DNA from 2 places in the Clostridium sp. DL-VIII genome. Region 2 is predicted to be linked to the other one. Evidence: a T-box and tRNA genes for the amino acid it is inferred to sense, from the RefSeq annotation. Region 2 holds a T-box; the other holds one or more tRNA genes.
The links. A T-box is a leader RNA that pairs with one kind of tRNA and senses whether it is charged. The one in region 2 lies ahead of pheS (phenylalanine--tRNA ligase subunit alpha), so its partner is inferred to be a tRNA-Phe.

Region 1 (16,440 bases), 3.1 Mb from region 2:
ACTTTTAGTTCTTTACCTTACACGTAAAACACTTACTTAATTTGTATTATAACTATTTAGACATCAAATTAAGTAAGTGTTCTTAACATATTTATATATTTATTTTACTATTCTGTTTCATACTCATTAACTATTTTTTGAACTAACTTTTTAATAACGCTTGCTTGAGCTATTAGTGAAAGAACTAATAAGAAAATCTTTATTCTCTCTTCATCATCTTCTTTCAAATCGAAATTTTTAATTATTTCTTCTATTTTCTTCTCATGGTTTAAGGAAGTTAAAAAGTAATCATCAAAGCTTTCTTTTTGTATTTGTGTAAACGTCTTGTAAGCATCTTCCCATGATAATATATCATCATTTCTATCATTTATTTCATTGAAAGCAAGTCTAAAAACCTTTTTTATTTCTTCTGTAGTCAAGAGTGGTCTCATATAACCTAGTAATACTAACTGAACTAAATGCATTTTAGTATATCCTCGTTTTTTACCATCCTCTGGTTTTGTTATAACTTCGCTTTTAGTATAATTTTGAACTATGTTATTAGTAAACCTTTCATCCACAAATTTATCATTCAAATAATCTATTACTTGGGATAAAAACAAATCATATTTAGGAAGCTCTTCATATGAGACTGAACTATTTTTGGACATTTCCTCCGCTAACTCTTTTATATAATTAGAATCAAATTTTTTTCCCATTTTATACACCTATACTTTCCAATTTTAAATATATATAGATTATATAGTAATTATGAACTCGTTACAAGTTACTTTAAACAGCGTGTTACTAATTTATTTTTCCTAAATATATATTTTCCCAAATTATTATAATTATGTGATTAATGAAATCCTAAGTAGACTAGTAGCAAAAAAATATCTAATTTATGTAATTGCTCGACATTATCACTTATATTCTCCGCGTTTCTGCAAAATAGTTAATATACTGATTTTATTCTTTTTTTTGTAAATAAATTTAGCATATTATAGACAATTTGCTTACTTTACATATTAATATTTTTCAATTGTTGTTATAAGTTGGATTTATTGATTTATTTTTTAAAATCCCCACTATAATTTAGTAAATAAATTCTCTTGACTTTTCTAAAATATGGTAGTATATTTTATATAAGATGTTTATTAAGGTTGAAATTTGTAATTTCTTATAAATAAAGAGAAATATCCATTGACTTTATATTACATACTTGGTAATATATCATAGTAGAATGTCGAATCATGGAATTAGGAGGAGTTTTTTATGAAATCAACAGGTGTAGTTAGAAGAGTAGATGAGTTAGGAAGAATAGTTATTCCTATAGAACTTAGAAGAACTTTAGATATTGCTGAAAAAGATGCATTAGAAATTTATGTAGACGGTGAGCAAATAATCTTAAAGAAATATGAACCAGCTTGTATTTTCTGTGGAGATGCAAGAGATGTAATTAACTACAAAGGTAAAAACATTTGTACTAAATGTTTAGATGAAATTAAAAATAACAGATAATATTTTTATTTAATAAGTTTACCTATTGTAAAATAATAAATAAATTATATATTTATTTTTAAAGAGACTATCTCAATAATTTTGAGATAGTCTTTCTTCTGCAAAATTGTTTGCTTTAATTAGATTAATGCTTTTCTCAAATAACTAAATTAAGTAATATATTATATATCAGTCGAAAACTTATACACTTCACTTTTAGGCAATTCTCTTTCTTTAGCCACAAGTTTTATTGCTGATTTTTTATCCATTCCTTCATCTATGTGTTTTCTTATATGATCTTCAATGGATAAACTTATCCATGCTTCTCTTTGTTCTTCCTTTATTTCCTCAAGTTTTTTTCCTTCAATTACAAGTACAAATTCTCCTCTAGGCTTATTTTCTATAAAATACTCAATCGCCTGGCTCATAGTACCTCTAAATATTTCCTGATATATTTTTGTTAATTCTCTACATACTGCAATCTTTCTATTTCCAAATGTTTCATTTAAAAATGTTAACGTATCTAATAATCTATGCGGCGCCTCATAAAATATAATTGTCTCTTGGCTTTGCAAAAGTTCTTCTGCTACTACCTTTCGATCTTTATTTTCTCTAGGTAAAAAGCCTCTAAATAAGAATTTAGTTGTATCTAAACCTGAATAAACTAACGCTGTAGTTATTGCTGTTGCTCCTGGAAGTACTTCAAAATCAATCATTTTTTCTATACATCTTTCAACAATAACGCTTCCCGGATCTGATATTCCAGGTGTTCCTGCATCTGAAACCAATGCTACATTTTTACCTTCCATAAGCAATTCTATAATTTTATCACTTTTTATCTGTTCATTAAATTTATGATAACTAATTAAAGGCTTTTTAATTTCAAAATGATTTAACAATTTTAATGTTTGTCTTGTATCTTCCGCCGCAATAAAATCAGCTTCTTGTAAAGTTTCTAATGCTCGTAATGTAATATCTTTTAAATTTCCAATTGGAGTTGGCACTAAATATAATTTTCCATTGCTCATATCATATCCTCCAGTATATTGAATCAATTTCCTTAGTATATTTTCCATTATCATCATAGACATACAATGGAGCTTCCCATTTCAAATATGCTCCTCCATCTCTTTGTCCCTCAACCAAAACAATATTAGGCGCTTTTCCCATTTTAGGATGAATCATTTTTATCCTCTTAGGCTCTATCTTGTATTTCCTCATTAAAGTAAAAATGTCTGCTAAACGTTCCGGCCTATGTATCATGAAAAGCCTGCCATTATCTTTTAATAAAGTTCTCGCTGCATTAATCACGTCTTCTAAATTGCATAATATTTCATGTCTGGCTATTGCCAGCTTATCATTTGGATTAATTATACCTGAATTATTCAATTTATATGGTGGATTTACTGTAACTACATCAAACTTTTCAAGTTTCTTCAAAAAATCTACATTTTTTAAATCTTCATTTATAAAGCAAATTTTTTCATCTAAAGAATTTAGTTTCACACTTCTTTTAGCCATTTCAACCATATCTTCCTGTATTTCCAACCCATATATACTCTTAGGCTCATACTTTCCATATATTAAAAATGGTATTATTCCTGTTCCTGTACATAGATCAATTACCCTATGCTTGTTTTTTACACAGGCAAAATCAGATAATAGTACAGCATCTATGCCAAATTTAAATCCATCCTTCTTTTGAATCAAATTTAATCCTTTAAGTTGTAAATCATCTACTGTCTCATCTTCTTTTATATATTCTAATTTGCTATCCATTTATTTTTCCTCTGACTTCTTCATGTGAATTTTGCTTATACTCTTATAAATTTATTAATATTTCTATGAAATTATAGATCTTATATACATTCCACATTATAACATCGCAAATCAAATAAAAAAAGTCCTTCTGTATTTAAACAGAAGGACTATCTCTTGAAATCAGATGTTAACAACTAATTTCTTATGTTAACTAGTTTAAAATTCTTCTTGCTGCATAAAAACTATATACCGGTGCTACTTTGACTACATCACCTGTTTGTGGCGCATTAATCATTTGGCCGTTCCCAACATATATTCCAACATGGCCTGGATGTGTAAATACTAAATCTCCCGGTTGAAGCTGATCTTGACTAACAGCTTGTCCTTGATTTATTTGTGAGTAAGTTGTTCTAGATATATCAACACCTGCAGCATTTTCATATACATATTGAGTAAATCCTGAACAATCGAAACTATTTGCACCAGTTGCTCCCCACACATATGGTTTTCCTAATTGTGCATATGCTTCATTTAAAATGGCTTGAGCATTTCCAGCTGATGGCACAGCAACTTTTGCACCTCTACTTGCTGTAGAAGTAGCAAATTTTACTTCGGCTGCTTTTTTAGTTGATACTGCAGCTTTGGCTTTCTCTATTTTATCATTTATTTCAGAAGTAACAATTTCACTCTTAATTTGATTATCTCTAATATTTCTTAATTGATCAATCGCTGCTTGAAGATCTGCTGCTGAACTATTAGAATTATCTATAACATCAAACTGAGTCTTTACAGTGTCTCTTTCTAATTGTGATAAATATTGCGCATCAAACTTACTTTTTTCATCTTTTGCTTGAGCTGATAATGTTTCCTCTTCTTTTTTCTTTCCATCTAATTCATCTAAATTAGTTTGTATTTCTTTGTTAAGCTTATCTATTTCAGATTTTTTATCTTCTAAGGATTGAATTTTATTATTTAATTCTTCCTTTTTACTTGTAACTTCTTCTATTGCAGCTTTATCTTTACCTAATATCTTGCTCACAGCCTCTGCTCTTGAAAAGAAATCACTTGTTGATTCTGACTCAAGAATAAAATTTAAATAACTAAATTCTAAATCTCCTGATGTATACATTGCTTTAACTCTTTGTCCCAAAGCTAAATCTAATGTATTAATATCTTTCTTACATTGTTCAATATCTTTTGTAGTATTATCAATAGTATTATTTATACTTGTTATTTCTTTTTTATTTTTATCTACTGTTACTTGTAGCGGTTCTATCTGTGTATCTAAATCGTAGATCTTATTTTCAATATCTGTTATTTTACTTTGAATATCTGCATATTTTTGTCTCGAATCACTTAATTGTTGATTATCCGGCGTCGCAAACACAGGTATAGAGCTACCTACAACGATTACTGTCGCTAACGTAATAGCTAGAATTCTGCTTTTCATTCATTATCGGTTGTCAAACCTTCCCTCCTCCATCAATCTATATTCTCAGACAATTATAACACTTTCAGTAAAGATGGACAATTCTTATATCTGGCGAGAATTTAGTTTATCCTAGTAATATCTGTATATTGTCCGTATTCCCCTCTTTTTCTAACTCATTCTTTATCTTTCTCAATCTTTAAATTTTTCATCAACTAGATTAATATGTAAACTTTATATTATAATTCTTAAGTTGTAACTATATGTATTAATATTATAAATACTTGTTTTACTATGAATATCAAAATCCTTGACATAAAACTCACTTGAATATATAATTATAAATGGCTACGGGGTGTGGCGCAGCTGGGAGCGCGCGTGGTTTGGGACCATGAGGTCGCAGGTTCAATCCCTGTCACCCCGACCAAAAATATTATCTAAAATATACAAATATTAACTTAGGGACAATCCTTAAGTTTTTTTATTTATCCTTTTATTATATATATTGCAATTGGCTATGCACAATTTAAAATTAGCAATTGTTGTAAAAATTCTGTAAAGACTTCACCGCTAATTGCCAATTGTACGTTGCAAATTTTTAATTGCAACATATATAGTAATTACAAATCAATTTATAATTATTATAATAGCTTTGTAAATATCACCAGTAATAATTTATGGAGGTATACATGTTAAATAATATAAAGGCTGCAATCTTTGACTTAGATGGGACTCTAGTTGATTCCATGTGGGTTTGGAGTAAAATTGATACTGATTACCTAAAAGATAAGGGTTATACTGTGCCTGAAAATTTAAAAAATGATATTGAACATTTAAGTTTTACTCAAACTGCTATTTATTTTAAAGAAAAATTTAAACTCAATGATTCCATAGAAAAAATAGTAGCTGATTGGCATGATATGGCCTATTATCATTACTCTAATAATGTAAAATTAAAATCAGGAGTGCTGAAATTCTTAGATTATTTAAAATCTAATAAAATAAAAATCGCTTTAGCTACCAGTAATTCTCACTCTCTGTTGGAAGCTTGCTTAAAAAATAATAAAGTTTATGATTATTTTGATTCAATCACAACTACCGATGAAGTCTCTAATGGTAAAGATTCTCCCGATGTATATTTACTAGCTGCCAAAAAATTAGGCATTGATCCAAAGAATTGTGTTGTATTTGAAGATATCCTGCCTGCTGTACAAGCTGCAAAATGTGCGGACATGAAGGTAATTGCAGTAGAAGATACTGAATGCTTAAATTCAAGGGAGGATTTTCTTAAGTACGCGGATGAATATATTACCTCATTTTTAGACTTATTAGAGTAGCTAAGCATACTATAATCTTATATAACAATATATATTTTTTATATCATACTTATTTTGTAACATTTCAACATTAAAATCCTTTATACGCGAAAACAGCTACATTCTTTAACCAGAATGCAGCTGTTTTTTATTGTAGCTGTTAAAATCTAATTTGTGTCCTATTAGTATTTTACTTAGTAACTTTAGAACTATTATAGAAATAACTACTTGATTGTCGCAAGAAATTACTTTCTCTCAACTCCATACTTTCCTTCTAATTCCTTTAAAATTTGCTCATACTTAGTATGTTGGTTTTGTTTTACTAATTCATTTAAAACATTATCCTTTACTTCATCAAAGCTAGTAACTGATGCTTCGTTTTTTGCATCTACTAATATTAAATGATATCCAAATTGAGTTTTAACTGGCTCAGTAATTGTACCTATTTCAGCATCAAATGCAGCTTCTTCAAATTCTGGTACCATCATTCCTTTTGAAAATTCACCTAGATTTCCACCTTGCATATTTGATGGACACATTGAATACTTCATTGCAGCATCCCCAAATGATATTTGTTCACTTAAAATTTCTTCCTTAGCCTTTTTAGCTTCTTCTTCTGTTTCAACTAAAATATGTCGAGCAGAAACTGTAGCTGGTTTACCAAAAGATTCTTTATTATCTTCATAATATTTATTAACTTCATCATCTGTAACTGTTACATCAGCTAATATCTTATTTATTGCCATTGAAGTTATAACTTCCTTTGATATGTTTTCTATGGCATCTTTATATTCTTGTGTTTTATCTATGTTTATTTCTTTTCCGAACTTATTCATTAATTCAAATGAAATTAATTGCTCTACTAATTGTTTTCTCTTTTCTTCACTTTGTAATGCGCCTCTTTGTTCTTGAGGATACCTGCTGATAATCGCATTTAAATCTTTTTCTGTTATTTCATGTCCTGCTGCAATAGCTAATACTTTATTTTCCATGTAAATTCTCCTTTATAATAAATATTTTATATTATTTTTCTTAGTAATTTGTTTTATACATTCCATTTTAACAGCATCTGACCCTTCAAACAACAATAATGAGCAAATATTTTTAGTCAATATAATCTAATATACATAAATCTGTAATATAATGTTATAATAATTTCGGGTGATGTTATGTCTGAAATATTAAAAAACGATTGGAAAAATTATTTAGAATCCGAATTTCATAAAGATTATTATCTTAAATTAAGAAAATTTTTAGTCAATGAATATAACTCTAAGATCATCTATCCAAATATGTATGATCTTTTTAATGCGTTGCATTTTACACCTTATAGTGATGTTAAGGTCGTTATCTTAGGACAGGATCCTTATCACGGTCCTAAACAGGCACATGGCTTAAGCTTTTCTGTTAATCCTGGTGTAAAAGCTCCACCATCTTTAATTAACATCTACAAGGAGCTTCATGATGACTTAGGATGCTATATTCCAAACAATGGCTATCTTAAAAAATGGGCTGATCAAGGTGTTTTATTATTAAATACAGTACTTACTGTCAGAGCTGGCGAAGCCAACTCGCATAGGAACAAAGGTTGGGAGGAATTTACTAATAGGATTATTACCATATTAAATGAAAAGGAAACTCCTATAGTTTTTATTCTCTGGGGAAATAATGCTATTTCAAAGACTAGTTTAATTACTAATCCAAAGCATTTTATCATAAAATCAGTTCATCCTAGTCCCTTATCAGCCTCAAGAGGCTTTTTTGGCAGTAGACCATTTTCAAAAACAAATGACTTTTTAGTTTCTACTAATCAAACACCAATAGACTGGCAAATTGAGAATATATAGAATATATACATATTTCAATATTGTCATTCTTAATACACCTAAATAATCATTGTAAAGAGATAATTTTAACTTAATACTTACATGAATACTTATGATATCTAGTGTATACTATTCATATGAGCATTCTGCTGACTTAAGGAGGTTATTTTGTGGAATATAAATTTTCTCATAATGGCAAAGAATACGTATTAACAAAGGAAAATTGCGACGGAATATTTTTTGATGATGAAGCTACGGTTTCAGGTCTTTCTATGGATATTATTTTAGATGCTTTAAATGAAGGCGAAGAGGTAAACTTCTCAAATGAGTATTACATGGGAAAATGTTCTTGCAACTCTCAAGAAGAGGTAAATAAATCTTATCGTTATTTAGAATATCACTTTTTTATTTACACAAAAAATAATCAATATGTAATCAATACTATTGGTAATGAATATAAACATACATCCTTTAATCAGCTTTTTGGATTTGGTAAAGTGGATGATAGTTATATAGTTAGTGTAACTGTATGTCCTAATTGCGGTGAATATTCAATATCAGTGGAACAATGCACTGTTTAATTGTATAATTTATTGGGCTGTCGCGTAAAAAATAGAAACTACACTATCCTGAATTAAAGTTTTAAATTCTTATGCAGCATATTGTAGTTGATTTTCTCAACGCTACAGCCCTTATTACAGTCCATAATTTTAAATCTTTAAGAAATTTTTGTATTCTAATACTATAGAAGTTTTTTGCAATAAAACAAAAAAGCACTAACCTACGTTAGTGCTTTTAATATGGTGGCTCGAACTGGAATCGAACCAGTGACACGAGGATTTTCAGTCCTCTGCTCTACCGACTGAGCTATCGAGCCATCTTACCTGGCAACATCTTACTCTTCCACACAGTCTCCCATGCAGTACCATCAGCGCTATAGACCTTAACTTTCCTGTTCGGAATGGGAAGGAGTGTTACCTCTACGCCATCATCACCAGATCACAAATAGTATTATATCTAGATATGAAGATTATGTCAACAACTTTTTTCTATTTTTATTTAATCTTGTGAAACTGTAAAATAATATTTTGTGTCAAGCAGTCGATTATACTCATCTTATGGCATATATAAAATCAATCTCAAATGACACAAAATATACATTATCTTACTTAACTTAGTGCTATTTTTACCAAACCTTAGATAACTAGATCCTCTATTACTTTTCCACCTTCAATATGTTCATCCATAATTCTTTCAACATCTTTCACTTGAACATTTCCGTACCAAGTTCCTTCTGGATAAACCACTACAATCGGACCCTTGTTACATACTCCCAAACATCCAGTATTAGTGACCATTACTTCGTTTATTAGATCCCTATCTTCAACTTCCTCCATAAATTTTTGCACAACCTTTACTGAATCTTTACTGAAACACATTCCTTTTTGCATTCCATTAACTCTACAACTCGCACATACAAAAATATGATGCTTTAAACTTATCATTTTACTTTCCCCACTTTCGTAAATTAAATATTTATATTTCTTCAATAATGTCAAAGTATAGCCCTATTATAAAACTGAGATGACAAAATCAAAGTAAATATCAATTTTAAAAATATTTTTCATGAATTTGTTTAATTGTATTAATTTTTTACATTGCCTTTTTTATTATTTTTACCATTTTATCATCTAATTCTTCTCTTGACAATTAATTTTTAATATAAAGATATTAATTTATTTTTTTAATTGATTGTGCCATAATTAAATAAGATAACAAATGTATTTTTAATTCTAACTTGGAGGTATTTTATGAGTGTTGAAAGATTATCAAGTATTCTAAAAGAAAGCAACAACATAGTTTTTTTTGGCGGTGCCGGTGTCAGTACTGAGTCCGACATTCCAGATTTCAGAAGTTCAAATGGGTTATTTAACGAAAAACTAAATATTACATTTACGCCAGAGCAATTAGTATCACATACTTTTTATACTAAATATCCTGAAGAATTCTTTAAGTTCTATAAATCTAAACTTATATATCCAGAAGCAAAGCCAAATAGCGGCCACTTGGCCTTAGCCAAACTTGAAGAAATGGGAAAACTGAAAGCTATCGTAACGCAAAATATAGATGGACTTCATCAAATGGCTGGAAGTAAAAACGTCTTTGAGCTTCACGGCTCTATTCACAGAAATTATTGTGTTAAATGTCATGAATTCTATGATGAAAAATTTATTTTAAACTCTGATGGAGTTCCTACTTGTACTAAATGCGGCGGCTCTGTTAAACCTGATGTAGTTCTTTATGAAGAAGGCCTAGACGACAGTGTAATTAGAGGTGCAATAAATGCTATTTCTAAAGCTGATACTCTTATTATCGGCGGAACTTCACTTGTTGTTTATCCTGCTGCAGGCCTTATAGATTATTTCAAGGGCAATAACCTTATACTTATAAACAAAAGTTCAACTTCTGCTGATTCAAAAGCTGATTTAGTTATACACGATTCTATCGGTAAAGTTCTAAGCGAAGCCGTAAATTCATTATAAAACTAATTCTACAGCAAAAATTGAATATATATGCAGATGGCAGAAGAACCTTTAGAATATTTCAAAACTTGATTTCTAATATTTTGAAATACTCCTTAAGTGGTACCAGAGTATATATAGATGTTGAAGATAACGATAACTTCGTATTAATGACATTTAAAAATATTCCAAAATACCCATTAACTTTCAGCGAAGAAGAAATCCTAGAAAGATTTAAAAGAGGTGATGCTTCAAGAACAACCGAAGGTTCAGGTCTTGGATTATCTATTGCAAAGAGTTTAGTAGAGCTTCAAAAAGGTATCTTTGAACTTAAATTCGATGGAGATTTATTTAAAGTTAGTATTTCATTAAAAAAAGAAAAGTTTTAATCTAAATTATGTATAAATAAATTTAATTTGGCAATAAATAATAATGAAGTATTTAACTTCAATATTTAATCGCCTCTCCCCCATTTTTATTTATATACAATTTGTAACGCCACAATATATGTTATCCAAATTAACATATATTGTGGCATTTTTATTTTCATAAATTTTAATTATTCATTTTCGAAGTTTCTTGGACAAATGTATAAAGTTAACCTTTTATTTGAGGATTGTTTATTATTTCTTTATTAAGATTCTTCTTAACATATCCAAGCCAGTTGTTGTAGCTTGAAGTCTTACTCGATTTCTATTTCCATTAAATATACACCTTTTTATTACTACTTCTCCTTGAACATATACTCCTATATATACTAATCCAACTGGTTTCTCTTCTGTTCCTCCCCCTGGTCCTGCTATTCCTGTTGTTACAATACTTACATCTGTATTAGCTGTTTTAGCAATACCAATAGCCATTTCTCTTGCAGTTTCTTCACTTACAGCTCCATACTTTTCTAAAGTTTCATTCTCAACTCCTAATCTTTTATGTTTAGCTTCATTTGAATATGTTACAGCACCTTCTAAAAGCACTTCAGATATTCCTGGATAGTTTATTAATGTAGCTGCAATCATTCCGCCTGTACACGATTCTGCTGTAGATATTGTGAGCTTCTTTTCTATTAAAAGCTCTGCTACAACATCCTCTAAGTTAATATCTTCAGTTGCATAAACATTATCGCCTAATCTGTTTTTAATTTCTTCTTCTACTGGCTTTATTAACTTAAGTGCTTCTTCCTGAGTTTTTGCCTTAGCTGTTATACGAAGCAGTACTCCTACTTCTTTAGCATAGGGTGCAATAGTTGGATTGGTCTGTGCATCCATTATATCTTTTAATTCATCAGCAACTGCACTTTCTCCAATACCTAATATTTTAATTACTTTTGACACCAATATGGAATATGATTTTTTTTGAAGGTATCCCTTAACTGTATCTTCAAACATTGGTTTCATTTCCTTTGGTGGTCCAGGTAAAATTATCATTATCTTATTATTTTCTTCTATAATTACTCCAGGTGCTGTACCATTATTATTATTAATTACAATAGCTCCCTCAGGTATTAAACCTTGTTTCAAATTATTTTCAGTCATCTTTCTTTCTCTGAATTTAAAATAGTTTTTTATTTTTTCAATAGATTCTTCATGTTGAAGTAACTCTTTATTAAAATATTTAGCTGCAACTTCCTTAGTTAAATCATCTGCTGTAGGTCCAAGTCCACCTGTTGTTATTATAATATCACTTCTGCTATACGCCTCTTCAAAAGCATGAATAATCCTGTCTTCATTATCACCAACTACTTGTTGATAATACATATCTATTCCTAATGCTGCCAGCTCTTGTGCTAAATACTGAGCATTTGAGTTAATTATGTCTCCTAACAATATTTCTGTTCCTACAGCTATAATTTCTGCTTTCATATTTATTACCTTCTTTTTTATAAATTTTTATCTGTAATATCATTATATAAGTTTAAAACCTATCCAATAACATATTGAATAGGTTTATATAAAAATATTTTCTTTTATAATATGCTATCTCTAAATCTAAATAAAATCTAGAGATAGCTTATATAAAAAATTTTTTCACCTCAATCTTATTTAAGCAAAAACCAAAATCAAAAAAATAGAGCTCTCTTAAAAATAGGCCTTCACTTAAAATAAGATTAGTAAATATGTATGAGAATGAAAAAATTCATTGCTAGGAGAGTCTTTCATACTTCTATTGTATGTATATTCCCTCTTACTTATTCATACCTATTAATAATTTTATTATAAAAGTTATATTTTAATCATTCATAATTTTATTTATTTTCTGTTTCAAGTAATGCTAATGCTACAGCACCTATTACTCCAGCATCTGTACCTAATCCTGCTGGAACAATTTTAACTGCTTCTGCCATGGATTTAAAGCATCTTTTATCAACTACTTTTCTTACTGTATCAAAAACAACATCTCCAGCTTTTGATACTCCGCCACCTATTATTATTACTTCTGGATCAAAAATAGATACTGCATTAGCAATAGCTATTCCTAAATAATTTAATGCATTATCTATGATATCTTTACATACAGGATCTCCTGCAGCTGCTTCTGTAAATACTTCATATGAGGTAACTGTCTCATATTTTCTTAGAGAAGTTTCAACTTTGCTAGCTACAGCTTCTTGTCCTCTTTTTGCAATTGCAGTACCTGATGATGTTGCTTCTACACATCCAATATTTCCACAATTACATCTAGGGCCATCTGGTGCTACTGTCATATGTCCAATTTCTAGTGCATTTGAAGTATGACCTCTATACACTTTACCATCTAAAACAGCTCCTCCACCTATTCCTGTGCTCACTGTGAAGAATACTACATCCTTTGCTCCTCTTCCTGCTCCAAACATATACTCTCCAATAGCTGCAACGTTTGCATCATTATCTAAGAAAACTGGTAATCCAAATTTTTTATTTATCGGATCAACCAAGTTAAAATTCTTAAATGGAAGATTAGGTGTATAAATTATAGTTCCTTTTTCAGCATCTAATGGTCCAGGTGAACCTATACCTATTCCCTTTATCTCTCCATAAGTTACTGAAGCATCTTTAATTACCTTCTCTATAGATTCTATGATTCTATTTAGTACTGGAATTTCTCCTTCATTAGCATTTGTTGGTACTGTTGTTTGACTTATTACTTCTCCATTTAAATTAGCTAGTGCAGTACTTATCTTAGTACCTCCTAAATCTACTCCCACAACATACTTTTCCATGATATAACTCTCCTTTGTTATTGTATATTTCCCAATTAAAAACAATTTCTTCTGAATTATATTATACTATAATATGCTCCAGTAATAAAACCTGTATTTTTATATTATTTTCTTGAAGATGCTTTATTAGCACTAATATAATAGTTTCCCAAATCATCGTATTGAGTATAGTTAACAACAAATTTATTATCCTTTAGCATTGAATTAATTAAATCAATGTCTTCTTTATTATTTCTATCAATCCTTATTACAAAATTATCATTATTGTCTATTATATTTAAATAATCAAATATATTGCTATAATCGCTCAAATCAATCTTTCCGCTGATGTCCATGCTATAGTCTGACATTAATTTCTCCTCCTAAGATTTATAATTAATATTAAATATATTATATGCTCGCCTTGGCAGTTATATCCTATGAAATTAATGTAAAAATCCTTCTGCATTATAGACTAACTCCATCACTATAACTTTCTATTCATTAAAAAATAAAAAGTTAATTTGGAATCTTTTAATAAAAATTTATGCTCCAAAAATATGTACCAAGTTTAAAATTATCTTTAAGCTTGGTACTTTATCTATATATATTCTTTCCTAGAAATTCACGTTTAGCCCTCTATTTTTTTAGATTATTTATACTTTCTATAACTTTTGCTACTTCCATCTCTGGAATTTCTTCATATCTAATAAATTCCTTTGAAAACATTCCCCTGCCTTGAGTTAAGGAACGCAGCTCTGTGGCATACTTTCTAATTTCTGCAAGTGGAATTTCTGCCATGACCTTTTGCTTACCTCCTTCTGGTTCCATTCCAATTACTCTGCCTCTCTTTTTATTTATATCTGCAATTACATCACCCATATATTCATTAGGTAATACAACCTCAACTTTCATTATTGGCTCTAACAAAATAGGTTTTGCCTGTTCAAGACCTTTCTTATAAGCTATGGATGCTGCAAGCTTAAATGCCATTTCAGATGAATCAACTGAGTGATATGATCCATCATGAAGAGTCGCCCTAAGACCTATAACTGGACAGCCGGCTAAAACACCATGAGCAATACATTCTCTCAACCCTTTTTCCACTGCCGGAATAAAGTTTCTTGGAACGGATCCTCCAACAACATTATCCACGAATTCTAAATCTTCGTTTCCATCTGTTCTAGGTTCAAACTTTATCACAACATCACCATATTGTCCATGACCACCAGATTGTTTTTTATGCTTCCCCTGTACATCCGAAGTCCCTTTTATTGCTTCCTTGTATGGAACCTTTGGCAAACTTAAAACTGCATCTACTCCAAATTTACTTTTTATTTTACTTGCAATTACATTTATATGAGTTTCTCCAAGCCCTGAAACTATGATTTCTGCATTTTCTACATCTCTTGATATTTCGAAAACTGGATCTTCATCTTTTAATTTATTTAAAGCCTGAGATATCTTTTCTTCATCACCTTTGGCTTGTGGTATCATTGCCATAGAACAAACTGCTTTAGGAAAATTCATTTTATCATACATTATTTTAAAATCTGAACTTGCTAGTGTATCTCCTGTATTTGTATACTGTAATTTAGAAATTGCTCCTATATCTCCCGCAATAATTCTTTTAGCTGGTATTTGTGTCTTTCCTCTAATGAAGCAAATATGAGATAATTTTTCAGCTTTATCTTTATTAACATTTAATACTGTCATATCCTCTTTAGCTTCTCCAGTCATAACTCTAAAGAAAGATATTTTACCTACAAACGGATCTGCAATCGTTTTAAATACCAATGCTGAAAATGGCTTTTCTTGATCAAGATTAACGAAAGTCTCTTCGTTATTTGTAACATTCAAAGCCTTTTGAGAAATTGCATATTCTGGAGAAGGAAAGCATTCCACAATATCGTCAATTAAAGAATCCATTCCTATTACTTTAGTTGCACTGCCACACATAACAGGAGCAATATCGCCACTCGCACATCCTTTTATTAAACCCTTGCAAATTTCTTCATCACTTAATGTTCCTTCGCTAAAATACTTGTCTAATAATTCTTCATCAGTTTCTGCAACTGACTCCATAATCATTCTTTTGCATTCTTCAACTTTCTCTTTCAATTCCTCTGGTATATCTAAAATCTTTATTTCTTTAGTCTTTATATCATATATTCGCGCCTGCTCTGAAATAACATTTATTACACCTGTGAACTGATCTTCTTTCCCTATTGGATATTGAATTGGAACTACACTCATTCCAAACTTTTCTTTAAGTGAATCTAATACCTTATCAAAATTTGCATTTTCACGATCAAGTTTATTTATAAAAATTGTTCTAGGCAGTTTAATTTTATTACAATATTCCCATGCTCTTTCAGTCCCAGCTTTTATTCCTGAAACTGCACTTACCACTATCATTCCAACATCTACAGCTCTCATTCCCTCAATACATTCACCTTGAAAATCAGCATATCCTGGAATATCAACAAGATTTATTTTAATATTATCTAATTCAATTGGAGCTATTGAAAGTGCAATAGAAAATTGTCTGTTCTTTTCTTCAGTATCAAAATCTAAAACAGTAGTTCCATCTTCAATTTTCCCTAATCTATCTATTATTTTCGAATAATATAGAAGACTTTCTGCTAAAGAAGTTTTTCCTGTTCCATTATGTCCCATTAATCCTACATTCCTTAAATTTTTAATACTATAATCTTTCATGAACTCTACCAAACTTTTAAGTCATCTTAAAAGTTGGCTTTCACCTGCCTTTCCCATGATAATATTATTTGATATTATATTTCTATTTATGTTCATTAAATCCTCTTTAATTTTCTAAATTTTCTGAAAATTTATATATTATCCTTTTCTTTGTTAAACTTTTCAATTTATTCTTACATTTTATTGTAGTATTTTTAAAAAAACATTATAA
Region 2 (16,440 bases):
CTTGTCAATATCTAGTTCATTTAAAACACTATCTATATTGTAAAAATTGCTATGAACATATCTTACGTTTCCAAATTCCTTAAGTTTTTCTTTAGCTGCAGCAAGCGCATCTTTGTCTTGGTCTATACCAATCAGCATTCCATCCTGCGATATATGTTTTAATATATGCGATGAATGCCCTGCACCTCCTAATGTACAATCAACATAAATACCATTTTCCTTTATGTCTAAAGCTTCTATACATTCATTTAATAATACTGAAACATGTTTAAATTCCATTTTTTAATCTCCTTATATTCCTAAATCATTCATTTTTTCTGCTATTGAATCAAAATCTATACTTGATTCATTGTATTCATTCCACTTTTCTCTGCTCCATATTTCTACTCTAGATAATACTCCAATACTTACTATGTCCTTTTCTATACCTGCATATTCCTTTAAATTTTGTGGAATTAATCCTCTTCCTTGTTTGTCTAATTCAATTTCACAAGCTCCAGAAAAAAAGAACCGTACAAAAGCTCTCGCATCTTTGTTAGTTAAAGGCAAAGTTTTTAATTTATTCTCTAATATTTCCCATTCTTCAAGTGGGTATGCATAGAGGCACCCATCAAGACCCTTGGTAATAACAAATTTATTACCTAGTCCATCTCTAAGTTTAGCCGGAACAATTATTCTATTTTTAGGATCTAGGGCATGTTGATATTCCCCTATAAACATCATTCTCAGCTCCTACTTTAAAAATTGCATCTTCACTCCACTTTTAAGCCACTTTACTCCACTTTTAACCACTTTCTTAATATTATTCTATATAAACGTGTTATTTCCTTCTAAAAAATAAATTTTTTTTTATTGCATATACGCAAAATAGTTAAAAACTTTCATATTGAGGTTAAATTTCACCGTTTTCCAACATAGCTCCAAGTATATAATTATGTTATAAAAAGCAAAAAATGCTTCAAAAACATACTTTTTATGTTTTTGAAGCAACCTTTTCATATAAATTGTTCTATTATTAAGTTTATAAATTTCAGTCTTTAAATTCACTTTTAAAGAATATTATTTATAACTCTAATCCCAGTAATCGCTAACCATATTCCAAATATTAAATAAAGAGCAACACATATAATTTTTTTCACTCTTTTGTTATTATTCATTAAATTTGAAGCATTCCACATATTTGTAAACATAACACCCGCTAAAGGAACGCCGCACATTATAAATATCAACGCTGCCGCAATAAATAAAAATATAAATGTAAGAAGCGCATCATCTAATGATCTTTCATATTTTAAGAAATAAAAACATATGCCTGAAAAAAACATTACTACTATAGGCAATAAGCTTATAGTTAAACCCATTGCAACTGTAAGCTTTCTTCTTGATTTTTTAATTAACTGCCCCGAATGTTTTACCGTGTCTACAACAATTCTATTTGCAACTTCACTAGATATGTTTATTTCTGCATTTCTCTCTCCATTTAATAATTCGAGGACACTAACCTCTAGTATTTCTGCAATATCCTGCAACATACATATATCCGGAAAGCTTAAGCCTCTTTCCCATTTAGAAATCGCCTTATTGGTCAAATGTAATTTATCCCCTAGTTCCTGCTGAGTCATCCCCTTTTCTTTTCTAAGCTTGCAAACAAAATCACCGAATTTCTCTTTATTCATACAACGCTCCTCCATATTCAGCATACTTTAAATATATTGCATATCATATGTAAAAGCAATCTACTAATAGTAGATACTGATAACATTTTAGTTTTTACAATAGGAGGGAACCTAGAATTAGAATATTCGAGTATTATGGTAAAACAATTAATGCTACAAAAACAAGTACTGGCGCAATAAGATATTATATTGAGAATAATTTCGTAAAACAAAATCTACCATTTGTTCTGATTCTTGAACTCCATACTCATAGTCCTCTATTGCTTTATTGTTCTTTGGCACTCTAATATATCTGTCTCTTTCCATCAATATTCCTCTCCAATTAATCTTATCTTATTAAAGTGTATAAGGTGGAATAAAACTAGAATTAAATGTATATTTATATACATTATTAAGAATTATATTTATACTTTGAGTATATGCTATACCAGAAAGGACAGGTACTCTTTTATGCAGTGTTACATTAGAGAATTGGTTGTAGGTATTTCTTCAGCAGAAATGGTGCAACTTTGCTGTTAGAAATCCACAAGCAATTCTCTTAGTAACCGAAATAATAGAGCACCTGTCCTTTCGGTAAGTTATCACATAAGTCTAATATATAATTTATTAATCTCTCAATGTAGCTCCAAGCTTATATTCTAGAGATTTTAAGATCTTCTCATGAACTTTATTAACGTCTTTATCTGTTAATGTTTTATTTTCATCCCTATACCAGATTGCATAAGCAATACTCTTTTTGCCTTCTGGAATTTGTTTTCCTTTATATATATCAAATAATTCTACTTTTTCAACTAGATTTCCACCAGCTCTTTTAATTGTTTCATCAATTTCTTGAACTAATAAATTATCATCAACAAGAAGTGCAATATCTCTTGTTACTGCTGGGAATTTAGGCAATGCTTTATATTTCTTATCCATATCTGAACTTTCATATAAAACATCTAAATCTAATTCAGCTGCAAAGCATGGTACTTCAATACCATAGTTTTCCGAAACGTCTAAATGAACTTCTCCAAGTGTTCCAGCATTATTTCTACCTATTATAAGCTTAGCTGTTTTTCCTGGATGGTAGCTTACATTTTCGCTTTCTCTTTCAAATTTAGGATTTTTTATTCCAAGACCTTCTATTATATTTTCAACAACACCTTTAAGGTCCAAATAATCACAATCTCCATACATACCTATAGTTAAAACATTCTTTTCTGTTGGAAGCTTTGTATCATCTTCATTTGGAATATAAACTTTACCCATTTCAAACAATCTAACATATGAATTATTTCTAGAATAATTTCTTCCAAGTGACTCCATTATTGAAGGAAGAGTTGATGTTCTCATTACACTGTAATCTTCACCTAATGGGTTCTTTATCTTAACTACTTTTCTAAGTTCACTGTCTTCTGGTAAGTTAATTTTATCAAATACCTTTGGTGATACGAAAGAGTAGCTTATAGATTGATTTAATCCGCTTCCTGTAGCAAGTAATACCACTCTGTTATCTAATATGCCTTTTTTATATCTAGGTTCTCTTTCTGTAGAAACCTTAAAGATTGTTGTAGGAATCTTTTCATAACCATAGATTCTTGCAACTTCTTCAGCTATATCTTCTCTAATTGCGATATCAACTCTGAAAGTTGGAGCTGTTACAGCTAGCATATCTCCATTTATTTCTGTAAATAAATCAACACTGTCTAAGCATCTCTTCATTTCTTCTTTCGAAAGATCTGTTCCAAGGAATTTATTTACCCAGTTTGAATCTACAGTTACAGTCGATACTTCTTTTTTGTTGTTATAAACATCTATAGTACCTTCCATAACTTCTCCTGCATTTAATTCACATACTAAACTGCATGCTCTGTTTAATGCAAGTTCTGCTAAATTAGGATCAATATCTTTTTCAAATCTTCCTGAAGCTTCTGTTCTTAAATTTAACTTCTTTGAGTTTACTCTTATATTAGTACCATCAAAGTTTGCACATTCAAAAATAACTTCTGTAGTATCTTCTTTTATTTCCGAATTTAATCCACCCATTATTCCTGCAAGACCAATTGTCTTATTTCCATCTTTAATGCAAAGAGTGGAATTATCTAACTCTCTTTCTACTTCATCTAATGTAGTGAACTTTTCTTTATCCTCTGCTCTTTCAACTACTATTTTATTAGTAGTAATTTCTCTCTTATCAAAAGCATGCATTGGTTCACCAATTTCAAGCATAACAAAGTTTGTTATATCAACTATATTGTTAATAGGTCTAACTCCTGCTTCAAGAAGTCTTTCCTGCATCCAGCCTGGCGATGGCTGAACCTTAACATTTTTAATTCCTCTAGCCATGTATCTATTGCAAAGATCATCTTTTACTTCAACAGTTAATTCTTCATTTATATTCTTATTAGATTTTATTTCATATTTGAAACTTGGCATCTTATAAGTTGTTCTAAGAGCCGCTGCTGTTTCTCTTGCCATACCAACCATGCTTAAGCAATCTGGTCTGTTTGAAGTTATTTCAAAATCTAAAATAGCTTTATTTAAGCCTAAGATTTCTTTAATATCAACTCCAAGTTCAGTATCGCCAGGTAAAATCATTAATCCATGAACTGGTTCATCTCCTGCAATACCCAATTCTTCCTCTGAGCAGAACATTCCGTTAGATACTTCTCCTCTAAGCTTACCTTTTTTAATTTTTGTTCCATCCGCCAAAGTAGAACCATGAAGCGCAACTGGTACAACATCTTGTTCCTTCATATTAGTTGCTGCTGTAACTATTTGTATTACTTCACTTCCAATATCAACCTGACAAATACTTAATTTTTCTGCATCAGGATGTTTCACTATTTGAGTAATTCTTCCTGTAACAACATTTTGAATCACATCTCCCTGAATAATAAGCTCTTCTAACTGTGAGCCTGTCAAAGTTAACTTATCTCCTAATTCTTTAGGGCTTACATTTATATCAACATAATCCTTAAGCCAATTATATGGTACTTTCATTTTGTTTCCTCCTTTTGATCATAAAGCAAATTATTTGCCTTTACGTGCCACACATAGATGTGTTTGAAGAGCTTCATTTCATGCTCTTTTTTAAATTTTTATTCTAACAATATACCTTTTTATATTCTTAAGAATATTTATTGTTAAATTGTTAAATTGTTTTATTTTAAACTATTTAAATTGTTACCTTCTTATATTCTTAAATTCTTAAGTTCTTACATTTATAAATTCTTATATTCTTAAATTCTTAAGTTCTTATATTTATAAATTCTTATATTCTTAAGTTTCTAAAATTGATTTAAGAATCTCATGTCACTTTCATATAATAATCTTATATCATCTATACCGTACTTTAACATTACCATTCTATCAACACCAAAACCAAAAGCAAATCCGCTATAAACTTCTGGATCAAGACCGCAATTTCTAAGAACATCTGGATGAACCATTCCACAGCCTAAAAGTTCTATCCATCCGCTACCTTTACAAACTCTGCATCCTTCACCACCGCAAACAAAGCAAGTTGCATCCATTTCTGCTGATGGTTCTGTAAATGGGAAGTGATGTGGTCTGAACTTAGTTTGAACTTTATCGCCAAACATCTTCTTAGCAAACAGTTCTAAAGTACCTTTTAAATCTGCAAAAGTAACTCCTTTATCAATAACTAAACCTTCCATTTGATAGAATATAGGTGAATGAGTAGCATCCACCGAATCAGATCTATATACCTTACCAGGTGATATCATTTTTATTGGTGGCTTTTGATTTTCCATAGTTCTAACTTGAACTGGTGATGTTTGAGTCCTAAGAACTATATTATCATTAATATATAAAGTATCTTGCTCACTTCTTGCAGGATGGTTCTTTGGAATGTTTAAAGCTTCAAAATTATAATGATCTAATTCAACTTCTGGTCCTTCTTCAATTGTGAAGCCCATTGAAATAAATATTTCTTCCATACTTTGAAGAGTTAGATCTAAAGGATGTCTCTTGCCTATAACCTTTTTTCTTCCTGGGAGTGATATATCTATAGTTTCACCAGCAAGCTTTTCTGCCTTTTCTTTTCCTTTAATAGCTTTTAAAGCTCCTTCTAATTTTTCTTCAACAACGGCTTTAGCTTCATTAACGAGCTTTCCTACTATTGGTCTTTCCTCTGGAGATAATCCTCCCATACCTCTTAATATTGTAGTAAGTTCTCCTTTTTTACCTAAGAACTTTACTCTTATTTCTTCTAATTCGCTGCTAGTTTTAACAGCTTCAATTTTGTTTAATGCAAGTTCTTGTAATTCTTTAAGTTTTTCTTTCATGTTCTTTCTCCTTCCAAAAATTCAATTTCTAATTTGCAATTTGCTGCGGGTAATTTTAAAAGACTCTCAGGATTTTATGCATATAATATTTTTCAGCTTTTAATTTACTGCCACCTGCCAATTAAGCAATTGAATAGATTTTTTTGCATAAAAAAACGCCCCCTCATAAAAAGGGACGAAATATCCGCGTTACCACCCTAATTGGAATCTTAAATAAAGATGCCCAACTTAATTTAATTAACGACTTTCTTTGCCGCTAGCTACTACTATTAATTTCACAGCTAGAACTCCTGAGCGAACTTCAATATTATATTATTTAAGAAGGCTTACAGTCTATGACCTTCTCTCCCTTAAAACTTTTCTAATATCTACTTTCTCATTCACAGTTTTTATATATATGGTTAATACAACTTATTATACAAATAAATCCTAAAAATATCAATAGCATTTTCTAAGTTTATGCATTAACTACCGAAATAAGCTTAACTATCCGCCCATCCACCAAAGGTCTTTAGCATCTTATTTTTATATGTAAACTAAAAATATAGCCATTCCTTCTTTAATATTCCATACTCATAAGTATCTTTCCAAATAGGATTATCGTTTTCATCTTTAAAAAAATACACACTTTCCTTCAAATGTCCTTCTCTTCGCATAGTGAGTCTTTCTAATACTGTCCAAGAATTTAGGTTTGTAGGGTCACATTTTGCTATGATGCGTCTAACTTTAAGGTCTTTGAATGCGTAATTCATTAGAGCCTTGCAGCTTTCTGTAGCATAACCATTTCCCCAATAATTTAAATTGAATACATATCCAATTTCCCATGTATTAAAATTCCCCTCTGCAAAATATATATTTCCTATTAACTTATTGTTTTCTTCTAAGCATACAGCCCAAAATGCTGGATCAGTTGTTCTTCTTATAGCTTCATTTTTAGTTTCTTCTTCAGAGAACGGCTTGTACGGTTCAAACTTTAAAACTTCTTCATTCGAGACATATTCATAAAAATCTTTCCAATCATCACCTTTGAATCTTCTTATTGTGAGTCTTTCTGTTTCTATTTGTTTCATCAATTTTTTCCTTCCTAAAACAATCTATTTATAAAAGTAGATACTTATTTACTTTTATCATAATTCAGTTATTTATAACACTATTTCTTTCTTAGGAATAAATTAAAATGTTTAGAATAGTAATCTGAATTTTCCACATTATATTCTGTCTGTTCTAAGGTCGGAATAACAAACTCAAATTCTGAAAAATATGTTTTTATATCTTCTATATCAACATAAAAATGTGGTACATTTTTTTCTGTTTCATCCTCATCTCTCAAAATAGTATTACTATCAATACGCTTGTACTGTTCAGCTCTTTGATATGAATATGTGTTTTTTGAAATCAAAGTAATAAATACTTCTCCATTTCTTTTTAGTACTCGCCTAATTTCTTCAAGAGATTTAACAAATCCTTGAATATCAGTGTGATAAATGACATTGTAAGCTATCAAACAATCAAAGGTTTCATCTTCAAATGGTAGATTAAGCATATCACATACTTCTGTTTTTATAGATAACTGTTCTCTTTCCGCCCAATTATTTAAGTTATTTACAGCATATTCAGATAAATCTACAGCTTTCACTTCATATCCATTTTGTGCAAATAACACCGAATGTCTTCCTAATCCACACCCTAAATCAAGTAACTTTTTAAATCCTTTTGCTTTCCACATTTCAACTAAATAAAAAGACTCTATGCAAGGTTTTAACCAGTAGTCGCTTTCATTTTCACTCCAATCCCAGGCTTTCGATTTAATCATAAATTCCCTCCAAAAACTTTTTATAGATTTAATTGAAACAACTTATATTTACAAAACTTTCATCATTAAATAATCCGAACTATAAGATCCATCTTTAAATTTGAAAGCATTCTCCCTCGTTCCATAGGTTTTAAATCCAAATTTTTCATAAAGTTTTATGGCCTTCTGATTCTGAGTTACCACTTCTAACTCAATCTGTTCATAACCAGCTCTATTGGCACAATCTAAAATTTCTCTTGTCAAAGCATTTCCTATCCCAAGATTCCACGCATCTTGTATAATTGCTATTCCAAAAGTTGCTCTATGTAATACTCTAATCTTATCTCCAATGGGACTTATACTTGCACTCCCAACAAGCCTATCATCAATAAAAGCTAAAATCATAACATTATTATTACTCTTATTAAGTTCTTTAATAAATTGTTCTTCCTCATCCAAAGTTATAGATACTTCTTCTGGATATCTTGTCAAAAAGTTTGTTTCTGATGCTATTTGTTTTAAATACTCAATCAATTTTTCAGCATCCTCCACGACAGGACTCTTTAAAACACATTCCTTTCCGTCATTCAACTTTATCCTCTTACTTTCAAAAATCACATATAACACCCCCATTCATTTCAACTTCATTTTAAAAATAGTTATTAAATCTTCATTTACTTTTGCAGAATAATTATACTATATTTTCCAAACATTTACTACAGCTTGAATACACACAGAATCAATTAATACATTTACAAAACACTGCACCAATATCTACACCAGAAATCAAATACATTTGTGTGTAGCAGGCATTTGAAAATTTCGATGATAAAAGCACTTAATGGGAACTTGTTCAACTTTTGCTTGTCCAGCCGGATGGCTGGAGCAAGCTAAAGTTGATGCAAGCTCCCATTTAGTGCTTTCAGCGAAATTTTCATAGTCCTGCGTAACACAAATGTATTTGATTTCGGTTGATTGTGGTTAAGTCCGGTTTGCGTGTTGTAACAATTATTACAACTCATTTTGTCTAACTTTTTCATACATAATAACAGATGCAGCTATTGCTACATTTAAGGATTCGGCATTTCCTGGCATAGGTATCTTTACTTTTGTGTCTGCCATGCTTATTACTTCCTCACTTACTCCATTACCTTCGTTTCCAACAGTTAAAAGTACTTTGCCTTTTAAATCTACATCAAAAAAGTTTTTATCTGTATCTAAAGAAGTAGCAACTAAATTAAAGCCTTTACTTTTTAGTTCTTTTACTAATGAAAAATCCTCATCATCATATTGAATAGGAATATAAAATATAGAACCCATGGTTGATCTTATGGTTTTTTCATTATATATGTCTACAGTGCCTTTAGTTAATATGATTCCACTTACCCCTGCTGCATGAGCTGTTCTTATTATAGTTCCCAAGTTTCCCGGATCTTGTAGTTTATCACAAAGTAAATAAAAGTCTCCATCCGATTTTAAGTCCATTGTATTCATTTTTATAACTACAAGTATTCCTTGAGGATTTTCTGTAGAAATAAGTTCTTTAAATAAATTATTACTTATTTTAAAAATTTTCATTTCATCATTTATATATTCGCCTAAAAATTCAACAACCTTATCCTCTGCATCTTCAGCTACAATTAAATAATCTATATCAACTTTTGCTTTGAATGCTTCTTGAACTAGTCTAAATCCTTCAATTATATACTTATTAGTTTTAACTCTGTTCTTTCTCTCTTTAAGTTTTTTTGTATTCTTAAATAGATTGTTTTCTTTACTCTCAATAAATATCAAAGCACTACACCTCAAAATCACATACATAATCTAGTAAACAAGCCATAGATATTCAAACTTTATCTTTCACTTTATACTTGAATAACTATATATATTAAACTCATGTGCATCACTACATCAGAAATAAGTCACCACATAAATATTATACTACATCATTTTCTAGAGTACGCACTATATTTGTATATAAAAATAAAATGCGACTTAAGTCGCATTTTATGTATTAAGCATTTAATTGTTTTTTAGCTACTTCTACTAATTCAGCAAATGCTTTAGGATCGTTGATAGCTATTTCAGATAACATTTTTCTGTTTATGTCTATTCCAGCTAACTTGATACCATTCATGAATTTAGAATATGATAAATCATTCATTCTTGTAGCAGCGTTGATTCTTGCGATCCATACGCTTCTATAATCTCTCTTTTTATTCTTTCTTCCAACATAAGCATTTCTTAATGCTCTTATAACTGATTCATTAGCAGTTTTAAATAACTTGCTTTTTCCGCCATAATATCCTTTTGCAAGTTTTAAAACTTTTTTATGATTTTTACGAGAATTCTTCGCTCTCTTTACTCTTGCCATTACTTAAACCTCCTGCACTACCTCTATATTATAGGTATGGTAATAATTTCTTCATTACTTTTACTTGTGTTTCTGAAACATATCCAGCTTTTCTAAGATTTCTCTTAGTTTTTGAACTCTTCTTTGTTAAGATATGGCTCTTAAAAGCTTTAGCTCTCTTAAGTTTACCTGTACCTGTCTTTTTAAATCTTTTTGCTGCTCCTCTATGAGTCTTCATTTTTGGCATGATTAAAATCCTCCTCTCAAGTTATGCCTTTTTAGGCCCTAAAACCATTGTCATGCTTCTGCCTTCCCTTTTAGGTCTTTTTTCTATTAGGCAGACATCTTCTAATTTAGCTGCAAAGTTATCAAGAATCTTTTGTCCTATATGACCAAGTTCCATTTCTCTACCTCTAAATCTGACAGTGATTTTAACTTTGTCTCCATCTAATAGGAACTTTCTAGCATTTTTTGCTTTTATGTCAATATCATGTTCCTCAATTGTTAAACTGCATCTTACTTCTTTAATACTTACAATTTTTTGTTTTTTCTTAGCATCTTTTTCTTTTTTTGATTGCTCATATATAAACTTACCAAAGTCCATAATCTTACAAACTGGTGGTTTAGCAGTAGGAGAAATCATAACTAAGTCTAATTCTTTTTCTTCTGCAAGTCTTTTTGCTTCAATTGTTGAGATAACGCCTAATTGTTCGCCATCACTTCCAATTACTCTAAGCTCTTTGTCTCTAATTTGTTCATTTATAGGAAAATCTTTATTAATATTTTTCACCTCCGAAAAATTACATGCATAATAAAAAAGACGGCCATATAGCCGTCCTACATTATCAATACTCATTGCATAGATATCCATGTAAACCCGTACTAGTAGATTTAACACTGTAGGGTGAGAAACGGCTGTTTCTTCTTAACGAATATCAGTATAGCATCATTATTAATACATGTCAATATTTTTTTGCTATTATTTTTTCAACTTTATATTCATCATTTATATCACAGAAAGTGACTCTATTTTCAAATACATTTTCTATTGTATCTAAAAACTCTTTATTGGTGCAGTTCCCTTTTCCATAAATTTTTATATTCTTAGGTGCATTAGTTATAAGACCACTTATTAAAACATCCTCTATATTAAGATCTAATTTACCTTGCTCCGTTGCAATTTCATTAAAAAAATCATAATATAAATCCCTACCATCTTTGTCTTTTACCTGATAATTATTGTTATTCTCTATTATTATATTTATTTCTTCTATTTTACATTCTTGTAATTCCACAAAATACTTTAAGAGCTTGATAAATTCTTTATACTCCTTTTCTACCATATACCTTTCTACTACCTTATCTATGACCTTTTCTATATCGTTTCTAAGCTTTCTCATCCTAAAGGTTATAAAACCATCTATATTTATCTCTTGCTTTTCACATATGCACTCTCTAATTTTTTCTATCATGGAGTTTATTTTATTTAAACAATATATCGATTCCTCATTTTCTCCTATGTCTTCACATTTTAATACCTTTAATATTTCATCTTCAACTTCTAATATTTCACTTTGCTTCAAGAAAAAATAGTTGTCTGTCAGAAATTCAAGCATTTCCTTCTTTCTATAATTTTCAATAACTATTCTATATAAAATATTACTAACATATAAATTAGTAATTTCTTCTATTTTTTCATTGTAAGAATTTTCTTCGCAAATTATTTTAATTATGTGAGTTTTTCCTTCTATACTTTCAACAAATCCAATAACGATATCTTTTTTCTTCAGTAACTCTCTTAGCTCTTGTAGATCGCGGGAAATGGTTATGTCTTCGCTATAAGCTAATTTTAGAATAAGCATGGATTTCACTCCCTTCTTAATATTAGTATGTATTAAAAATTTAAGGATATGCAGAATTTAAATTTTAATTTTAATGCAACTTTGTCCAATTTTTATATTAAAATAATTAAATTGACAGGTTTCATTTTGAGGTCCAAAATATAATTTAAAATCAACATGATGCTTAAATATTAATTTTTTTAATTAATGAAATATCAATTACATATATAATAAGGAGCGCTATATGCATTGTTTTATTGATTACAGAGTTACTAAAGAAGAACTATTAAACCTTTCAAAATTAAATCTAAATCCAATATTAGTTCCAAAATGTACTGATGTATATGAGGCTATAGACGGTCATCCTGATATTCAATTAAATATCATTAATAACAGCTCAGCTAATGATATTATTATTCAGAAAAATATTTCCGAAAATTTTAAGGAACTATTAAATTCAAATAATATAAACTACATTGTTTCAAAAGAATCATTATCTAGCAAATATCCAAATGATATTATTTTAAATTCTTTAATCTTAAAGAACTATTTTATTCATAATTTAAAATATAGTGATGAAAATCTTTTAAATTCGCAAGCCTCAAAGATACATATACACGTATCCCAAGGATATACCAAATGTTCTATCCTTCCAGTGAGAGAAAATGCATTAATAACAAATGATAACGGGCTTTATAAATCCTTAAAAAATTATGGTTTTGATATTCTTTTGCTTCCTTTTGGAGATATATTACTACCCTCATTAAACTACGGTTTTATAGGCGGGGTTGGCGGCATGATATCTGACAATCAAATGGCTTTCTTTGGTGATTTGGATAGTTACAAATGGGGAGATTCTATAAAGAGATTTCTTTCCAAATATGATGTCTCACCTATTGCACTAAGAAAAGGAAAATTAATAGATAGAGGTAGTTTATTAACCTTATAATCATGTCCACTATATAATATGATTTCTATTTTTTTATGTTACTTTTTGCAAATATAAATAATTCAGCTTTGAGGTTTATGTGGTAGCTTACCGAAATAACACACATTTTTATTCCACATGACTTATGAAATTTTCGCTGGAAGGTTCTAAATGGGAGCTTGCCCCCATTTCTGCATGCTCCTGAAGCAAGTTCAGGACAAGCAGTAAATGGAACAAGCTTCCATTACGAACCTTTAGCAGCTTAATTTCAAATGCATGTTTCATAAAAATGTATATTATTTCTGGTGTAGGTACGCACAAAAATTTAACAAGGATAAATAATTATTATATATAAGTCTAATGTATAATTAGGACATCTATAGATATAATTAATAACTGAATTTATGAATTAAACTATATCTAATACCGAAAAGACCAGACACTCTTTTACTCAGTGTCGCACTTGAGAGTTAGTTATAAGTATTTTATTATCAGAAGTTGTTCATTTATAATTAAGAATAAATAACTTATAGAGAACTTTTTCATAAAAAAATAGTAAAAATGGGATTGACCAAATTTACTATCTTTTTAATTTCTTCATTAATTATCTCAATATTTTGTTTCTTATTTCATCGCCTAATTTTTCAGCCTTTTCCTTCACTAACTCCCTCATGCTGCGCATTTCACTTTCCATATCTTGCGCTATTCCTTTCATTTCATAGCCCATCTTCTCAGCTCTTTCTTTTATTTCTTTAGTAAAATCAACCATGTATAATTCCTCCCTTTTATAAAATGAATTTATTTATGCTATAAGTTTGCCCCAAAATAGGAATATTATTAATAAAAATTTGATTTCTTTTAATAAATTCAAGTAATTCATTTTATCTCCATTAATATTTTTTTAAAATTACTTTGACATATTATATTTATATCATTTAAACTATTATGGATATTGATAATATGTATATTACAATTACGAATTAAATCATGGTAATAATTTTCATTATTTTATATATTTTATAAGAACTTAGGAGGTAACAATGAGCATACTTACAGTTAAAAATATGAATCACGGTTTTGGGGATAGAGCTATCTTTGAAGATGTTTCATTTAGATTATTAAAGGGAGAACATGTTGGTCTTATTGGTGCTAATGGTGAAGGTAAATCAACATTTATGAATATAGTAACCGGAAAACTTATGCCTGATGAGGGTAATGTAATCTGGTCAAATAATGTAAGAGTTGGCTACATGGATCAGCACGCTGCGCTAACAAAAGGACAAAGTATTAGAGATGCATTAAAGGATGCTTTTAAGTATCTATTTGATCTAGAAACTGAAATGAATTCCTTATATGAAAAAATGGGCGACTGTACTGAAGATGAATTAAATAAAATGCTTGAAAGAACAGCTACAATTCAAGATATGCTTGATCACAATGGTTTTTATGTAATTGATCCAAAGGTTGAAGAAGTTGCAAAAGGCCTTGGACTTTTAGATTTAGGCTTAGATAGAGATGTTGATGACTTGTCAGGTGGACAAAGAACTAAAATTCTTTTAGGAAAGCTTCTACTCCAATCTCCTGATATTCTACTTTTAGATGAGCCTACTAACTATTTAGATGAAGAGCATGTAGAATGGCTTAAGAGATATCTTCAATCTTATGAAAATGCATTTATATTAATTTCACATGATATTCCATTTTTAAATTCAGTAGTTAATTTAATATATCATGTAGATGAAAGAAAGCTTACACGATATGTTGGAGATTATGATGAATTCCAAAGGATATATGCAATAAATAAAGAAAAATTAGAAGCTGCTTATGAAAAGCAACAAAAGGAAATTGCAAGACTTGAAGATTTCGTTGCTAGAAATAAGGCTAACGTTGCTACTGCTAACATGGCTAAATCAAGACAAAAGAAATTAGATAAAATGGACGTAATTGAACTTTCAAAGGAAAAGCCAAAGCCAGAATTTGATTTCAAAACAGCTAGAGCTTCAGGCAAAGTAATCTTTGAAACTAAAGATTTAGTTATAGGTTATGACTCACCTCTTACAAAACCACTTAACTTATATATGGAAAGAGGGCAAAAAATAGCTTTAGTTGGAGCTAATGGTCTTGGTAAATCAACATTACTTAAGAGCTTACTTGGAAAAATTAAACCTTTAAGCGGAGAAGTTCATCTTGGAGATTATCAATACATAGGTTATTTTGAGCAGGAAGATAGAGGCGATAACCGCAATACTTGCATCGAAGAAGTATGGCAGGAATTCCCTGGTTACACTCAATATCAAATAAGAGCTGCTTTAGCTAAATGCGGACTTACAACAAAACAGCTTGAATCTCAAATAAGAGTTTTATCAGGAGGAGAAGCTGCAAAGGTTAGACTTTGTAAAATTTTAAACAATGAAACAAACATCTTAATCTTAGACGAACCTACTAATCACCTAGATGTTGATGCAAAGGATGAACTTAAGAGAGCTTTAAAAGAATATAAAGGAACAATTCTTTTAGTTTCCCATGAACCTGAATTTTATAGAGATATAATTACAGAAACTTGGAACTGCGAAGATTGGACAACTAAAATAATATAGAGACTATAAAGAAAGAACTGCTTAGAATTTTAGCAGTTCTTTTTACAATTTAAAAATACTTATATATATTTTATCTTATTTCTCAAACTACATATTTAAGAATTTTTCTCAAAGCAAGGATACTTCCAATAGGTCCTATAAATATCCCAGCTATTATAAATGGCAAAAACATTGAATTTATTATGGACACAGGCTGTACAAGAGTTATTTCTGGTGAAAACCCAATTATTTTATAGTAAACTAAGCTATATACAGAGAATAGTGATAAATTTCCTATCAGAGCTCCTCCAATTCCTATAATAGCGCCTTCAATAATAAATGGCCAGCGAATAAACCAGTTGGTAGCTCCAACAAACTTCATTATATTTATTTCATTCATTCTTTGAAATGTGGCCATCTTAAATGTATTTACAATTAAAAATAGCGAAAGAAATGGCAGTATAAAAAAAACTGCAATTTTAAGCCATCTAAAAACTACAATCATTTCTTTATTGTTTATAAAAATTGTTGGAGAATTTTTATCAAATGACAACAAATATATTAAAAATAATCCAACAATAAAAAAAGTTGCGCCTACACTAATTACCGAAAAAACTGTTAGTGTAATATTTCGTTTTAAGTCCCTCACTGCATCTAAAAAGAAATATTTAAATTTATCAATATTCATAGACTTAACTCCATTCTATGCTCCTTTAAACTGTAATGTCATTGTCATTTTTTAGCTCGACCGCCTGCTTAAATATTTCTGATAAAACTAAAGCTATACATGCAAGTATAATACACATGACAAAGCTCCCTTTTAGAGATCCAGATTGTGTACCAATAAACTCAAAATTGCTTTCCTTTTTCCAATTTATAACTCCATCAATTACTGCTATTAAAATCATATAATATCCGATTCTCTTAAATCGCTTAACATTATCTAAGCAAAATGGTGTTGAATTAGTGCTATACACAATTT

Region 1: it has a tRNA-Phe gene. The T-box ahead of pheS (phenylalanine--tRNA ligase subunit alpha) is inferred to sense a tRNA for this amino acid. The anticodon was not compared.

What each region holds. Positions count from the first base shown of each region.
Region 1 covers NZ_CM001240.1:6,322,193-6,338,632, forward strand. The annotation lists gene CDLVIII_RS28480 (DUF1836 domain-containing protein) at 108-698, opposite strand; gene CDLVIII_RS28485 (AbrB/MazE/SpoVT family DNA-binding domain-containing protein) at 1,255-1,500, shown strand; gene rsmI (16S rRNA (cytidine(1402)-2'-O)-methyltransferase) at 1,662-2,507, opposite strand; gene CDLVIII_RS28495 (tRNA1(Val) (adenine(37)-N6)-methyltransferase) at 2,509-3,258, opposite strand; gene CDLVIII_RS28500 (C40 family peptidase) at 3,452-4,690, opposite strand; tRNA gene CDLVIII_RS28505 (tRNA-Pro) at 5,021-5,096, shown strand; gene CDLVIII_RS28510 (HAD family phosphatase) at 5,359-6,006, shown strand; gene CDLVIII_RS28515 (peptidyl-prolyl cis-trans isomerase) at 6,231-6,977, opposite strand; gene CDLVIII_RS28520 (uracil-DNA glycosylase) at 7,155-7,832, shown strand; gene CDLVIII_RS28525 (DUF3785 domain-containing protein) at 7,982-8,392, shown strand; tRNA gene CDLVIII_RS28530 (tRNA-Phe) at 8,613-8,688, opposite strand; rRNA gene rrf (5S ribosomal RNA) at 8,694-8,810, opposite strand; gene CDLVIII_RS28540 (2Fe-2S ferredoxin) at 9,008-9,316, opposite strand; gene CDLVIII_RS28545 (NAD-dependent protein deacylase) at 9,623-10,354, shown strand; gene CDLVIII_RS28550 (ATP-binding protein) at 10,375-10,722, shown strand; gene CDLVIII_RS28555 (competence/damage-inducible protein A) at 10,957-12,192, opposite strand; gene CDLVIII_RS28560 (ROK family protein) at 12,576-13,529, opposite strand; gene CDLVIII_RS28565 (hypothetical protein) at 13,634-13,879, opposite strand; gene fusA (elongation factor G) at 14,148-16,229, opposite strand.
Region 2 covers NZ_CM001240.1:3,189,052-3,205,491, reverse strand. The annotation lists gene rsmH (16S rRNA (cytosine(1402)-N(4))-methyltransferase RsmH) at 1-279, opposite strand, end outside; gene mraZ (division/cell wall cluster transcriptional repressor MraZ) at 292-720, opposite strand; gene CDLVIII_RS29325 (helix-turn-helix domain-containing protein) at 1,050-1,676, opposite strand; gene CDLVIII_RS31345 (hypothetical protein) at 1,830-1,982, opposite strand; gene pheT (phenylalanine--tRNA ligase subunit beta) at 2,283-4,661, opposite strand; gene pheS (phenylalanine--tRNA ligase subunit alpha) at 4,949-5,968, opposite strand; T-box leader at 6,137-6,361, opposite strand; gene CDLVIII_RS14690 (GNAT family N-acetyltransferase) at 6,505-7,038, opposite strand; gene CDLVIII_RS14685 (class I SAM-dependent methyltransferase) at 7,119-7,781, opposite strand; gene CDLVIII_RS14680 (GNAT family N-acetyltransferase) at 7,830-8,378, opposite strand; gene CDLVIII_RS14675 (RNA methyltransferase) at 8,772-9,554, opposite strand; gene rplT (50S ribosomal protein L20) at 9,775-10,134, opposite strand; gene rpmI (50S ribosomal protein L35) at 10,163-10,360, opposite strand; gene infC (translation initiation factor IF-3) at 10,382-10,903, opposite strand; ribosomal protein L20 leader region at 10,920-11,046, opposite strand; gene ytxC (putative sporulation protein YtxC) at 11,076-11,975, opposite strand; gene CDLVIII_RS14650 (DUF6873 family GME fold protein) at 12,199-12,903, shown strand; gene CDLVIII_RS31340 (hypothetical protein) at 13,487-13,651, opposite strand; gene CDLVIII_RS14645 (ABC-F family ATP-binding cassette domain-containing protein) at 13,923-15,479, shown strand; gene CDLVIII_RS14640 (FtsX-like permease family protein) at 15,562-16,146, opposite strand; gene CDLVIII_RS14635 (DUF2975 domain-containing protein) at 16,172-16,440, opposite strand, start outside.